2 regions of the Sulfitobacter sp. UBA4523 genome follow, and region 1 is predicted to be linked to the other one. Evidence: riboswitches for the same ligand, from Rfam matches in the RefSeq annotation. Region 1 holds a riboswitch; the other holds the start of a gene.
The links. Region 1 has a riboswitch for cobalamin ahead of bluB (5,6-dimethylbenzimidazole synthase). Riboswitches for the same ligand answer to the same signal wherever they lie in the genome.
Positions count from the first base shown of each region.

Region 2: linked by a shared signal. The riboswitch ahead of B3849_RS14870 (energy-coupling factor ABC transporter permease) and the one ahead of bluB (5,6-dimethylbenzimidazole synthase) in region 1 are both predicted to bind cobalamin.

Region 1 is NZ_DGMH01000066.1:102,314-109,613, reverse strand. Features, by position in the region: gene B3849_RS16500 (TonB-dependent receptor) at 1-839, opposite strand, end outside; gene B3849_RS16495 (hypothetical protein) at 1,026-1,502, opposite strand; gene hemP (hemin uptake protein HemP) at 1,499-1,663, opposite strand; gene B3849_RS16485 (BCCT family transporter) at 2,021-3,664, opposite strand; gene B3849_RS16480 (hypothetical protein) at 4,031-4,792, shown strand; cobalamin riboswitch at 4,829-5,005, shown strand; gene bluB (5,6-dimethylbenzimidazole synthase) at 5,057-5,737, shown strand; gene B3849_RS16470 (hypothetical protein) at 5,976-6,974, shown strand; tRNA gene B3849_RS16465 (tRNA-Thr) at 7,163-7,237, opposite strand.
Region 2 is NZ_DGMH01000064.1:35,459-42,758, forward strand. Features, by position in the region: gene cobJ (precorrin-3B C(17)-methyltransferase) at 1-425, shown strand, start outside; gene B3849_RS14840 (cobalt-precorrin-6A reductase) at 401-1,150, opposite strand; gene cbiE (precorrin-6y C5,15-methyltransferase (decarboxylating) subunit CbiE) at 1,149-2,345, shown strand; gene B3849_RS14850 (cobalamin biosynthesis protein) at 2,342-2,701, shown strand; gene cobM (precorrin-4 C(11)-methyltransferase) at 2,698-3,483, shown strand; gene B3849_RS14860 (cobyrinate a,c-diamide synthase) at 3,480-4,805, shown strand; gene cobA (uroporphyrinogen-III C-methyltransferase) at 4,802-5,518, shown strand; cobalamin riboswitch at 5,547-5,760, shown strand; gene B3849_RS14870 (energy-coupling factor ABC transporter permease) at 5,833-6,516, shown strand; gene cobF (precorrin-6A synthase (deacetylating)) at 6,578-7,300, shown strand, end outside.

The sequences.
Region 1 (7,300 bases):
ACTTGGGCGACGGCACCGATGCGGGTCTTGAAGCGGTCGTTCCAGACCTTGTTCCAGTCGACTTCCTGACGCGCCAGATCGGCGGTGCCAAAGGTCGTGGTGGTTTTGACAAAGTCCGTATCCTGCGCCTTTTTGGTCACCAGATTGACCGCGCCGCCGGTGGTCGAGCGCCCACCGATGGAGCCAGACGGGCCTTTGGTGATCTCGACCTGTTCGGCCATAAATGTTTCGCGCACGGCAACGCCGGAATCACGCACGCCGTCGATGAAGACGTCGTTGGAGGACCGGAAACCGCGGATGAACAGAACGTCGCCGAATGCGTTGCCGCCTTCGCCGGTGCCCAATGTGATGCCGGGGGTGGTGCGGGCGAGCTCACGCACCGATGTCGCGTTCTTGTCGCGCAGCACTTCCTGGGTGACTGCGGTAACGGTGCGCGGTGTATCGACCAGCGGTTGCGTCAGCAGCGAGTTGCCCGATTGAACGGCCTGATATCCGGCTTCGGGATTGGCGTAGGGCGACAGACCGTTCTCGCCAGCGACGGGCGCGGCGGGGGCAGCAGCAACGGGGGCCTCGGCCACGACGGGTGCAGGGGCGGGTGCCGGTGTCGCGCGGGGGGCAGGGGTCGCCGCGGCGCGTTTCTTGGCGGGTTGTGGTTTGGGCTTGGCGGCCTGCGGCTCTGAGGTTTCAACCTCGATCCCGGGAAGCAGCAGCGGCTCGTCGCTGGATTGCGCATAAAGTGCTGCAGGAGACGTCGCGCCGATGGCGGCGGCCGTCATCATGCCGATGCTGCGGCTGGCCGTGTGGCCACGCAAGCTGTGTGGTGTTTTCGTCTGAGTCATATCGCCCTCGTCATTGCCCATTCGGGCTGTTTTTAGGGGGCTGGTCTGGACGATTGGCTACCTATTCACGGGCGGGTTACTAAGGCTGATAAAAACAATCAAGTATTAAACTTCGGCAACCTTACAAAAATTTCAATGGGTTGTAGCGTTGCACATAAGGCGTCGATCGGGCGCGCGAAGCGCCCGTTAATGCAGCGTCGGTGCTGCTTCCATTTGCGCGACCTCGCTTGGTGCGCTCAGGCGCATCCGCTTGAGCGCCAGCCCGAAATCCGCAGCAAGCGATGCCACCAGCGGGGCCATATCGGCGCGAACCAGCAGGGTCGCGATCAGCATCGCGTCTTCGCGCTGTCCGTCCGTGGCTGTCGCGATGAAGTTCGCAAAGCAGGATTCGTCCGATCCCAGACATTTGCACGTGACCGAATGGCGCATCAAAGGCCGCCGCCCGAACCGTGCACAAAGCGAGCATAGCTGTTCAAACGTAGCGAGCGCCTTGCTCCCGTTGGTATGGCCGAGGACGCTGGCAAAATCGCTGCTGACTTTTTCCTGTGCGTCAGGCCCGTCACACCACATCCGCAAATAGATGACCGACGCGGCCTGAAGGCTGTCCAACTCTGTGATGAACCCTACCGGGGCACCGCCGGGGTGCTGATGTGCGTCATTCATTTGGTCAGGATCAATTTGCCAGCGCGTGTGATTCGCAGGGTGTAGGTCTGGGTATCCAGCACGATTTGGGCGAGATCTCCGCCTTCGGTCAGGTCGCGGGCAGAGTAGGTCGGCAGCGCGTTCATCGGGGCTTGGGTCTTTGGGGGGGCATGAAATGTCATAGGGCTGCTCTATCAATGGTCATGGAAAAGGAACGTTGCACGCGGCACCGATCATCAGGCAGCCCTGCGGCTTGGTCCTGACGGTGAACGGCAGTCTGCGTTCTGGGGAATGGTCTCATCGTGGGACTCCTCACATCATATGTGTCGGGCGTCCCCGTGATCACGGGCGGGGTGGCTAGACGTTTCCATAAACCTGATTGAAATTATAGGTTATGTCAATCCGACAGTTTTAGTCAGAATACTTTGGGCGCATTTTTGTTTGTCTGTGCCGTGCAAAAGAATACCCCCCGCAGCACGGGGCGGCGGGGGGTATAAGGCGCTTTGACTGGCAAAGCACAAACGTCGGTAAGGGTTGCGTTATTGCGTCTTCATCTCGGCGCGCAGGCCGCGGAAGATTGCGTAGCACAGGAACAGCAGCACCACAGTAAAGGGCAATCCGGTAGAGATAACCATCGACTGAAGCGACTTGAGCCCACCTGCAGACAGCAGCAATACGATCGCTACGGCACCTTCGAAGATGCACCAGAACACGCGCTGTGGCGCAGGTGCATCAACCTTGCCGCCTGCCGTGATCGTATCGATCACCAGCGAGCCGGAGTCAGACGAGGTCACGAAGAACACAATGACCAAGACGATCCCGATCAGCGATGTGATCCCGGCAAGTGGCAGCGCGTCCAGCATGGCGAACAATTGGCGTGGCAGCTCGGCTTCTTGTGCGGCGGTGTAGCCGTCGCTGATCACCTGATCAATCGCAACGCCGCCAAAGACGCTCATCCACAGGACGCAAACGAGGCTCGGGATCAGCAGAACGCAGGTCAGGAACTCACGTACGGAACGGCCACGGCTGACGCGGGCGATGAACATGCCGACGAAAGGGGACCAGCTGATCCACCATGCCCAGTAGAACGATGTCCAGCCTTGCATAAAGTTGACGTCTTCACGGCCGATCGGATTGGACAGACCGGGCAGATATTCCACATAGGCCAGCAGCGATGACCCGAAGGTCGACAGGATCGCCAGCGTAGGTCCGACCAGCAGCACGAAGGCCAACAGCAAAAACGCCAGACCCATGTTGATCTCTGACAGGACTTTGACCCCGCCATCAAGGCCGCGCAGCACGGACACGGTCGCAATCGCGGTGATGCCGGTGATCAGCAGAACCTGAGTTGTTGGACCAACCGCCACACCAAAGAGCTCGTTCAAGCCCGCGTTGGCTTGCGTGGCGCCCAGACCAAGCGATGTCGCCAGACCGAAGAGCGTTGCAAATACGGCGAGAATGTCGATCACGTGACCGGGCCAGCCCCAGACGCGTTCCCCCAAGATCGGGTAAAAGGCAGAGCGGATGGTCAGGGGAAGGCCCTTGTTGTAGCTGAACAGCGCCAGCGCCAGCCCAACAACGGCATAGATCGCCCAAGGGTGCAGGCCCCAGTGGTAGATCGTGGCCGCCATACCCAAACGAACCGCTTCGGCCTGATCGCCCGCGGCCGCGCCCAAAGGTGCCCAATCGGTGCGCAGGCCATCTTCGCCAACAGCGGTGCCGCCCATGGAGCTCGAGAAATGCGATAGCGGTTCAGAGACGCCATAGAACATCAGACCGATGCCCATGCCCGCCGCGAACAGCATCGAGAACCATCCAAGGTAGGTGTAGTCGGGGCTTGCTTCGGCCCCGCCAAGACGCACACGGCCCAAAGGCGTGACGATCAGGAACAGGCAGAATAGCACAAAGATGTTGCCGGCAGAGATAAAGAACCAGTCAAAGCCCTTTGTCACCGACGAGAACAGCCATGTGAACAGCGCGCCAGACTGTTCGGGCAGCGCGAGTGTATAGAATACAAAGGCAACAATACACACACCCGAGATCGCGAAGACCGGGTTGTGAATGTCGAAGCCGAAGGGCCCCACGCTGCCTTCTTTGTTGTCTTGGCCGATCTCGTAATCCGTGTCGATTACGGCAGCGGCACCGTCGGGTGTCGGGATACCCGGCGACGTTTCATCTGTCATTAGATGCTCTCCATTTTATGTATTTGCGACTAATCATAGCGCAACTCCGACAAAACGACCACCGCTGCGCGGGAAATAAGTAAATGAATATCATGGCTTAGCCCCCGGAAGCGGGCTTGACGCCCCATTTGCGGGTCGCGGGCTATGCGTTTTTTCCGTGGTTTACCGCGAATCCCCTCTTTGGATTCGCGTGAAACACCGGGGCCGTTCCGCGTGCCACACTGCCCACGCCCGTCTGAACGGAGGGGGCAACCGCACCGCGGGATAGCGCCCTATCCCAAAAGATATGCCGCCCTATCCGTCCATGGCCCCGACCCACCTGCTTGCGCAAATGAAAGCGCGGGCGTCTGCGGTCACCATGGTCCCATGACAAATTTTTTCATCATGGGGGATGATATGAAAGTTACTTGCACACTACCAATTATCGCAACCGCGGCACTTCTGGCCGCTACTACTGTCAGCGCCGAAGGGTTCAGCCTGTCCGGTGCGCGCTCTGCCATGCAAAGCGACATCTCGTTCAACGTCATGCAATCCGCAGGGCAGGGCCAGATCAAGCTGCGCCATAAGATCCAGCCCAAAGCGCAGGTCCGGTCCAAAACCGTGAGCAGCCGCAGCCGGTCTTTCCAAGAGCTCAGCGGGGTCAGCACTGCCGCGGACCTCAAAAGCCTCATCGCTTGGGCCGAAGCAGGTCCGAAGGGCTATGACGCCGTGCAATACGGGGCCAAACGGCTGCCGCCACAGCGTCCGACGCAAATGACCATCGGCGAGATCTACCGCTGGATCGACCGCACGCCGGGCCAACCGCATGCCATCGGTCGATACCAATTCATTCCATCCACGCTGCGCAGTCTGGTGCGACAGGCGGGCCTGAGCAAGAATGACCGCTTTACCTCGGCGGTGCAGGACGGGCTGGCGGATATCCTTTTGGTCGATGCGGGGTTTAACGCGTTCAAGAAGGGCAAGATCAGCCGCCACCGCTTTATGGAAAACCTCGCACGTATCTGGGCCGGTTTCCCGACCTCTAACGGGCGGTCCTATTATCACGGCTATGCAGGCAACAAGGCCGTCATCTCGTGGAACGAGTTCGACGCCGTGATGAAGAAGATTTTCGCAACCAAACGCGGCTGATCCCCGCGTTAGGGCTTGTTCCGGGCGGACAGCCGTGGCCCAATGTCCGGGTCTGGTGTCCGCCTCGCGGAAGAATCGGGAAGCTGGTGAAACTCCGGCACGTGCCCAACGCTGTAATGGGGATGGTTTGCGCATAGGCCACTGGAATATTCTGGGAAGGCGCGCGGACCAGACGACCCTAAGTCAGAAGACCGGCCAGACAGTACAGCTTGCCCCGCATGGACAGCGGGATTGGCGCTTAAATGTATTGTTGGGGACTGAACAATGCCGATACCCTCTGCGCTGGCACCCGCCGCGCCCTTTTCAGATGCTGAACGCGACGCCGTCTACAAGGCGATCTTTACCCGCCGCGATGTACGCGATCAGTTTTTACCCGATCCACTGGCCGAGGATGTGTTGCACCGCATACTGACCGCCGCGCATCACGCACCGTCCGTCGGGTTGTCACAGCCGTGGAATTTCATCGTCATCCGCGATCAGGCCGCACGCGATCAGGTCTGGCAAGCCTTCAACCGCGCCAACGAGGAAGCCGCCCAGATGTTCGAGGGCGACCGCCAGACAAGCTACAGGTCGCTGAAGCTCGAAGGTATCCGCAAGGCACCGGTCAATATATGCGTGACCTGTGACCGCAGCCGTGGCGGCAAGGTCGTGCTGGGGCGCACCCATAATCAAAGCATGGATCTTTATAGCACCGTCTGCGCGATCCAGAACCTCTGGCTTGCCGCCCGCGCCGAGGGCATCGGGATGGGCTGGGTCAGCGTGTTCCGCGATGCCGATCTGCGTGATCTGCTGAAGATCCCCGACCGGATAGAAATCGTCGGCTACCTCTGTCTGGGCCACGTGGACGAGCTTTACCAGACGCCCGAACTTGAGGTGAAAGGCTGGAGCAAACGGCTCCCCGTGGACGAGATGATCTTTGACGGTACGTGGCAGGGCGACCCGTAGTCACCGCCCGTCCCGCGCACGTTGTCATCTCCCGCAGTACGGGTAATTTGCGCGGTCAGCGGAACTATGCCGGTTCCCTGACGTTGCCTTTGTGAAGCCAGTGCATCCCGCGTCTGGCACGCAAAGAGGAAGTATTCAAAATGGGCGGTATCATTTATCTCGTTGGTCTTGTGGTCGTGGTTATGGCGGTGCTGTCGCTGGTCGGTTTGGCGTAATCAAACGCCGGGGAGGCATTTACATGAACACGACACTCACTGAAAAAACTGCCGATGGATCCTATGTCGACTGGCCCGCAATTTTCGCGGGCACTGTTGTCGCTGTGGCGATCGGCCTTTTGCTGACCACCTTCGGCGCGGCACTTGGCCTGTCGTCGATTACGCTGGACGGAACCGACAACTCATCGACGCTTGAACTGGTGCTGACCGCGCTGTGGATGGTGATCACGCTGGTCGCCTCTTATCTGGCCGGTGGTTATATCGCGGGCCGCATGCGCCGCCGCGTCGAAAGCGCTACGGATGATGAAGTCACTGCACGTGACGGGATCAACGGTCTGGTTGTTTGGGGCCTCGGCTCTGTGATCACCGCCGTAATGCTATCAAGCGCGCTGAGCTTTGCAGCCAATACCGCGGGCAATGTTGCTGCGGGTGCAGGCAAAGCAGCTGGTACGGTCGTCGAAGCTGCGGGCTCTGCCGTGGGAGGTGCTGCCTCCGGACTGGCCGATGCGGCGGGTGCTGCAATCCCGGATGATGCCAAGAATGATCCGACAGATTACCTGTCGAACCAGCTTTTGCGCCCCAATCAGGTCGACCCCCTGACAGCCGATCCCGAGCAACTGGCAGAGCAGACCGCCAGCATCGTCGCGAATATCTACCGCACGGGTGAGGTGAGCGAGGAAGACCGGACCTATCTTGCCGGCGCTGTTGCCGCACGCACCGATCTGACCCAAGCTCAGGCGAAAGAGCGTGTGGACCAGATCGTGACCCAAGCGCAGGAAGCACGTCAGGAAGTCGAAGACGCTGTAGCCGCCGCCAAGGCCGAGGCTGAACAAGCCGCGGCAGAGGCGAAAGAAGCAGCGGTTGAAGCTGCGCAAACCGCGCGTAACGCCGGTATCCTGACCGCCTTTGTGCTGGCCGCCGCGTCGCTGATTGCCGGTGTGGCATCTGTCGCAGGGTCGGTCCACGGGGGTCGCCACCGCGATCAGGGCCGTCTGTTTGCCGGTCTGACATATCGCGGCTAAATTGCTTCACGTGAAAATCCAAACCCCGGCGGCGCAAGCGGTCGGGGTTTTCTTATGCCATCGTGATTCGGGACGTTTCGGGGCAGGGGGCGCTGCGACGCCTTCAGGCGCATCCATGGCACATGCCAAAACCGCAACGCCAGGTAAATAAGGCATCAGGGCAAAGCGATATGTTTAAAGGGGGGATCTGGTGCTGAAGGGGAGGATTGAACTCCCGACCTCGTCATTACCAATGACGCGCTCTACCACTGAGCTACTCCAGCACTGTGGGCGGGTGATTAGACCCATTCGCAATATGGTGCAAGCGTAATCTGGACCATATCGGT
Region 2 (7,300 bases), on a different contig from region 1:
CAATCGATATTCGCGTCCTGCCCGGCATCACCGCGATGCTCGCGGCGGCGGCGCGGTTGGGGGCACCACTGGGGCATGATTTCTGCGCGATCAACCTGTCGGACAATCTGAAACCCTGGTCGCTGATCGAAAAACGGCTGCGGCTGGCGGGGGAAGCGGGGTTTGCCATGGCGTTCTACAACCCGCGCTCTGCCTCGCGGCCGCATCAGTTCGCCACCGCGCTTGATATTCTGCGAAAGGCCTGCGGGCCGGAGACCTTGATCTCTTTCGCGCGCAACGTCAGCCACCCCGACGAGACATTGCGCACCGTCACACTGGCCGAAGCGACGCCAGAGATGGCCGATATGCGCACGGTCGTGATCGTGGGCAACGCCGACACCCGCCGCGTCGGGACACATATCTACACGCCACGGTCCGTCGTATGATCAAGCCACGCCAGGATATCGTCGAGCCGCGCAAATGTGGTGCGGGGGGGCACCGCGGGGCGCTGGATCATCAGCACCCGCAGCCCCAGTTCGCGCGCGGCGATAAGCTTGGCCTCGGCCCCCGCGCCGCCGGCGTTCTTGGCGATGATCAGCTTGGTCCCGTGGTCACGCAGCAGGGCGATGTCTCCGGCCACGTCGAAGGGTCCGCGGGCGAGGGTCACGGTCGTATGCGGCAAGGGCAGCGGCGCGGCGGGCTGGTCCACCAGCCGCAGCAGATAATGGTGCTGCGGATGGTTGGCAAAGACAGACAGCGCCTGCTTGCCGATGGCCAGAAAGACCCGCGTCGGCACCTGCGGCAGGGATGCGGCGGCGGCTTCGATACTTGGCAGATGGGTCCAATTGTCGGCGGCAGTCTCCGCCCACGGGGCACGCTCGAAAGCGGCCAACGGGATGCCTGCCTGCGTGCTGGCGGCATGGGCGTTACGGCTCATCTGCGCGGCGAAGGGATGGGTCGCGTCAATCACGCGGGTGATGTTATTTTGTGCTATGAAATCGAGCAATCCGGCCACGCCGCCAAAGCCACCCACGCGGGTGGGCAGCGGCTGCGCCACGGGGGCCGCCGTGCGTCCGGCATAGCTGAACAGCGCATCATCGCCACGGTCGGCCAGCGCGCGCGCGAGGCTGGACGCCTCTGTCGTGCCGCCAAGAATGAGGGTGCGCGTCATGGCTGATCCTGTTGCTGCCTGGGTGACCCTGATCGGTCTGGGCGAAGATGGCCTTGCTGGGCTGACCGATGCAAGCCGAAAGGCGCTGGCAGAGGCCGATGTGATCTTTGGCGGGGCGCGGCATCTGGCGCTTTGTGACGCGGGCGCGCGGGGGCGGGAATGGCCGTTGCCGTTCAGTGTAGAGCCGGTGTTGGAACATCGCGGGCGTGCGGTTGTGGTGCTCGCCTCGGGTGATCCGTTCTGGCACGGCGTGGGCGGTTCGCTGGCGCAGGTGCTGGACCCGTCGGAATGGCGCTGCTTTCCCGCGCCGTCCTGCATGACGCTGGCGGCTGCGCGGCTTGGCTGGCGGTTGGAGGAGGTCACGACCCTTGGCCTGCATGCTGCCCCGTTCGAGGTGTTGTTGCCCCATCTGGCCGACGGTGCGCGGCTGATCTGCACATTGCGCGATGGTGCGGCCCCTGCGGCGCTGGCAGACTATCTGACCGCGCAGGGTTTCGGCGCGTCCCGCCTGACGGTGATGGAGGCGCTTGGCGGTCCGCGTGAAATCGCGCGCGCGGCCGATGCCGCGACGTTTGACCTGAGCGACATTGCCGCCCCTGTAGTGGTGGCGATTGCGGTGTCGGGTAGCGCGGGTATCAGCCACGCGCCCGGACGGCCCGAGGCGCTTTTTGCCCATGACAGCCAGATCACCAAATCACCCATGCGCGCGTTGACGCTGGCCGCGCTGGCCCCCCGCGCGGGGGAGCTGCTGTGGGATGTGGGGGGCGGGTCGGGCTCTGTCTCTGTTGAATGGTGTCTGGCCGCGCCGCACGCGCAGTCCATCGCCATCGAGCCGCGCGAAGGCCGCTGCGATAACATCACCGAGAACGCCCGCCGCTTTGGTCTGGCGCGCCGGATGCGCTGCGTACACGGCACGGCCCCCGATGCGCTGGCCGATCTGCCCCTGCCCGCTGCGGTCTTTCTGGGGGGTGGCGCGTCAGAGGATGTCTTGCAGGCGATCTGGCGCAGGATCACGCCGGGCACGCGGCTGGTGGCGAATGCGGTGGCGCTTGAAACCCAAGCCTTGCTGATCCGCTGGCACGGGATGCACGGCGGGCAATTGCTGCGGATCGACTTGGCGCAGGCGGCCCCCTTGGGGACCATGCAGGGCTGGCACCCCAGCCGCCCGCAACTGCAATGGAGCGTGACCCGATGATCGTCGCGGGCATAGGATTGCGCGCGGATGCGACCGAGGCGGATTTACACGCGGCTCTTGCGCTGACGCGGCGCACGCCGGACACGCTCGCGACCCTCGCGATCAAGGTGACGCCAGCGCTACGGCGCTTTGCCGACAGTCTGGGATTGCCGCTGATCGAACTGTCGGAAGCCGATATCGCAGACATCCCGACGCGCACCGTGTCACCGCGCGTGCAGGCGCGGTTCGGGACCGGATCACTTGCCGAGGCCGCCGCATTGCGCGTTGCCGGTCGCGGTGCCAAATTGACGACCTTGCGTGTGGCCAGCCCCAATGGCATGGCCACCGTAGCTATCGCGGAAGGAATTGCCCCATGACTGTTCACTTTATCGGCGCGGGCCCCGGTGCCCCTGATCTGCTGACCCTGCGGGGGCGCGACCTGATCGCGGCCTGCCCTGTGTGTCTGTATGCCGGATCGTTGGTCCCGTCTGAGCTGCTGTCCTACTGCCCTGCGGATGCGAAGATCGTGAACACCGCGTCGCTGTCGCTGGACGAGATCATGGCAGAGATCAAGGCCGCCGATGATGCGGGGCAGGATGTGGCGCGGCTTCATTCGGGTGATCTGTCGGTCTGGTCCGCCATGGGCGAGCAGCTGCGCCGCTTGCGCGAGTTGGACATCGACTATGACATCACCCCCGGCGTGCCCGCCTTTGCCGCTGCCGCAGCTGCCTTGGGGAACGAGCTGACGCTGCCCGGTGTGGCGCAGTCGCTTGTTCTCACGCGGACCTCGGGGCGGGCGTCAGCCATGCCCGAGGGTGAAACGCTCGAGAATTTTGCCGCCACGGGTGCCACGCTGGCGATCCACCTGTCGGTACATGTGCTGGATGATGTGGTCGCGCGGCTCACCCCTCATTACGGAGAGGACTGCCCCGTCGCCATCGTCTGGCGCGCAAGCTGGCCGGATCAACGGGTGGTGCGGGCGACCTTGGGCAGCGTGATTGACGCCACCGACGGCGAACGCGGGCGCACGGCGCTGATCCTTGTCGGCCGCGCGCTGACGGCAGAGGAGTTCCGCGAAAGCTGTCTGTACGCGGGCGATTACGACCGCCGCTTCCGCCCCGTCGGCACAGAGCCGCGCTTTCCCGAGGGCACAGAATGATCGAGACAACGCAACTGCCCAAGGGCCTGATGATCTCGGCCCCGGCGTCGGGCACGGGCAAGACCACGTTGATGCTGGGCCTGCTCAACGCGCTCAGCCGGCGCGGCGTCGACGTGCGCCCGTTCAAGAGCGGGCCGGATTACATCGACCCCGGCTTCCACCGCGCGGCCTGCGGGCGGTCGTCCTATAATATCGACAGTTGGGCCATGGGATCGGGTGTGTTGTGCAATCTGATCGGCACCGCCCATGGCGGCGATCTGGCCCTGATCGAAGGGTCAATGGGGCTGTTTGACGGTGTGGCGCAACCGGGGGAAACCTCGAACGGGGCGAGCGCCGATATCTCTGCCATGACGGGCTGGCCGGTGGTGTTGCTGCTGGATGTATCGGGTCAGGCGCAATCGGCTGCGGCCACCGCCCTTGGGTTCAAGACGATGCGCCCGGATGTGCATGTCGCGGGTGTGGTGCTGAACAAGGTCGCCAGCCCCCGTCACGAGGCGCTGCTGCGTCTGGGGATGGAGCAGGTCGGCATCCCCGTTCTGGGCGCGCTGCCCCGACAGGGATCGGTCACGCTGCCGGAACGCCACTTGGGTCTGGTGCAGGCCGAGGAACAGCCCGAGCTGATGAAGCTGCTGGATGCGGCAGGTGATTTCATCGCGCAACATATCGATCTTGATCTGATCGTCTCTGCCGCCCAAGGGCGCAGTATTCCCGACGGGCCAGATGTGCTGCCCCCGCCCCCCGGTCAACGGATCGCTTTGGCCAAAGACGCCGCGTTTTCGTTCATCTATCCGCATTTGCTGGACCACTGGATCGCCGCGGGTGCGCAGGTGTTGCCCTTCTCGCCGCTGGCGGATGAGGCACCGGACGACAGCGCCGACATCTGCTGGTTGCCCGGCGGCTATCCCGAGCTGCATGCCGGACGCCTTGCCGCTGCCGCGCAGTTCCGCGACAGCCTGCAAAAGTTCGCCACGACGCGCCCGGTGCATGGGGAATGCGGGGGCTATATGGCGATGGGGGCCGGATTGGTCGACAAGGAAGGCGTGCGGCATCAGATGGCGGGGCTGCTGGGGCTGGAAACCAGCTATGAGAAGCGCAAGATGCATCTGGGCTACCGGCTTGCCACGCTGAACGCACCCGGCCCCGGCTATGACGCGGGCGCGCGGTTGCGCGGGCATGAATTCCACTACTCGACCATCCTGTCGCAACCAGACACGCCGCTGGCGCGGGTGGTCGATGCCAATGGGGCCGAAGTGCCCGAGACAGGCTCGCGCCGCGGCCACGCGACGGGCACCTTCTTTCACCTGATCGCGGGGGCGTCATGAGCGGCTTTGTCTCTTTCGTCTCGTCCGGTCCGGGTGATCCCGAGCTGCTGACCGTGAAGGCGGTAAAGCGGTTGCAAGAGGCCGAAGTCGTTCTGTTCGACGATCTGTCGGCGGGTCCGATCCTTGAACATGTCTCGCCCGAGGCGGATCTGATCGGGGTGGGCAAACGCGCCGGACGGCTGTCTCCGAAGCAGGATCACGTGAGCCGCCTGCTGGTCGAACACGCATTGACCGGCGCGCGGGTGGTGCGGCTCAAAAGCGGGGACGCGGGCGTGTTTGGCCGGCTTGAAGAAGAGCTGACCGCGCTGAAAGCGGCAGGCGTCGCCTTCGAGATCATCCCCGGTGTGACGGCGGCGTCTTCGGCGGCGGCGGCGGCGATGATTCCGCTGACACGGCGGCTGACCGCGCGGCGGGTGCAATTCATCACCGGCCACGGCGAATCGGGTGCCTTGCCCGAAGATCTTAACATGGCGGCGCTGGCCGACCCTACGGCGACCACGGTCGTCTACATGGGCCGCCGCACCTTTGCGGGTTTCGCCGCGCGGCTGATCGCGGCGGGCTTGCCCCCCTCGACCCCTGCCCTGCTGGCAGAGGCGGTATCGACCCCCGATCAAAAGCTGAGCCGCCACACGGTTGAAAGCCTTGCCCATCTGCCGCTAGATCCCGCAACGTCAGCGCCTGCGCTGATCCTTTACGGGCCTTTGACCGAATAGATGACTTGACAAAACCGGCCCGAAAATGACCACCTATTCCGGACGGTTCCCCGTGCGCCTTCGGGCAATCGGGGTGAAAAGGGAATACGGTGCGGTGCCAAAGCAAAGGTGCCAAATCCGGAACTGCCCCCGCACCTGTAAGTGAAGAGCAACCCGCATTGCCACTGGGCCAGACCGCCTGGGAAGGCGCGGCACGCATGGACGCACAAAGTCAGGAGACCTGCCGTCATGGGGATGATCCCCGATCCAACTGGCTGCCCCCCGGGGCGGCTTTCACATTATGCCGTCGGGGAAGACGGTAAGGAGACCTGAATATGCATATCGAACCCGAAGTCGTGACCGGCGCCAAGCTGGTCCTGTCCTATGGCACCGCCGCCGGTGCTGCGGCCTATACCGCGAAAACCGCAATGGACTCTGTCCGTGAGAAAGGCGTCGTGCCTTTTGCGGGCGGGGCCGTGGTGGCCACCGCGCTGACCTTTGTCTTTTTCCAGGTCTTCCCGCATTTCCCCGTGGGCGTGAGCGAAGTGCACCTGATCCTCGGGTCGACCCTGTTCCTGCTGTTCGGCGTGGCCCCTGCGGCTGCCGGTCTGGCGCTTGGTCTGCTGGCGCAGGGCGTGTTCTTTGCCCCCATCGACCTGCCACAATACACGATGAACGTCACCACGCTGCTGGTGCCTTTGTTCATGGTCTCGGCGCTGGCCAAACGCATCATCGCGCCCAACACCGCCTATGTTGATCTGACCTATGTTCAAGCGCTCAAGCTGTCGACCGCGTTTCAGGCGGGCGTTGTGGGCTGGGTGGCGTTCTGGGCCATCTACGGTCAGGGCTTTGCCGCCAGCAACATCGCCGCTGTGGCGAGCTTTGGCGGGGCCTATATGATGGTCATCCTGATCGAGCCTCTGGTGGATCTGGCCGTGCTCGCCGCCGCGAAAACCCTGCGCGATTTCGCGGGCAGCGCGCTGTTCACCAAACGTCTGACACAGACTGCCGCTGAATAATCCAAGACCCGACGCGGCCCCCTACTCTGCGGGCCGCGTCACCCCCTGCCGGAGCCTCAAGATGTTTACGCTTTCACTGATCGGCATCGGGTCCGGCAATCCCAAACACCTGACATTACAAGCCATCGACGCGTTGAATGCCTGCGATGTGATCCTGATCCCGTCCAAGGGCGCAGGCAAAGATGATCTGGCTGGCCTACGGCACGAGATTTGCGCCCAGGTGCTGCGGTCGGACGGGCCTGAAATTCACGAATTCACCCTGCCCAAACGCGACGCCGCCAACCCTGATTATCACGCGGGCGTCCACGATTGGCATGATGCCATTGCACAGGTCTGGCTGGCCGAGATGCAGCGCACCCTGCCCCAAGGCGGCCGTGTCGGCTTCCTCGTCTGGGGGGATCCGTCGCTGTATGACAGCACCCTGCGTATTGCGGAGCGGTTGCAAAAGGCCGTCACCCTCACCGTCGATGTCGTGCCGGGGATCACCTCGCTTCAGGTACTGACGGCGGGCCATGCGATCCCGCTGAACACCATCGGCAATCCCGTCACCATCACCACCGGTCGGCAGCTGCGCGATCATGGCTGGCCGCAGGGTGTGGATACGATTGCCGTCATGCTGGACGGCACCTGCGCCTTCGAGGTGTTGCGGCAGCACAGCGACATACACATCTGGTGGACCGCCTATGCCGGCATGCCGAACGAGCGTCGCATCGCAGGCCCGCTGGATCAGGTCTGCGACCGCATCATCGCAACACGGGCAGAGGCACGCGCCGCCCATGGCTGG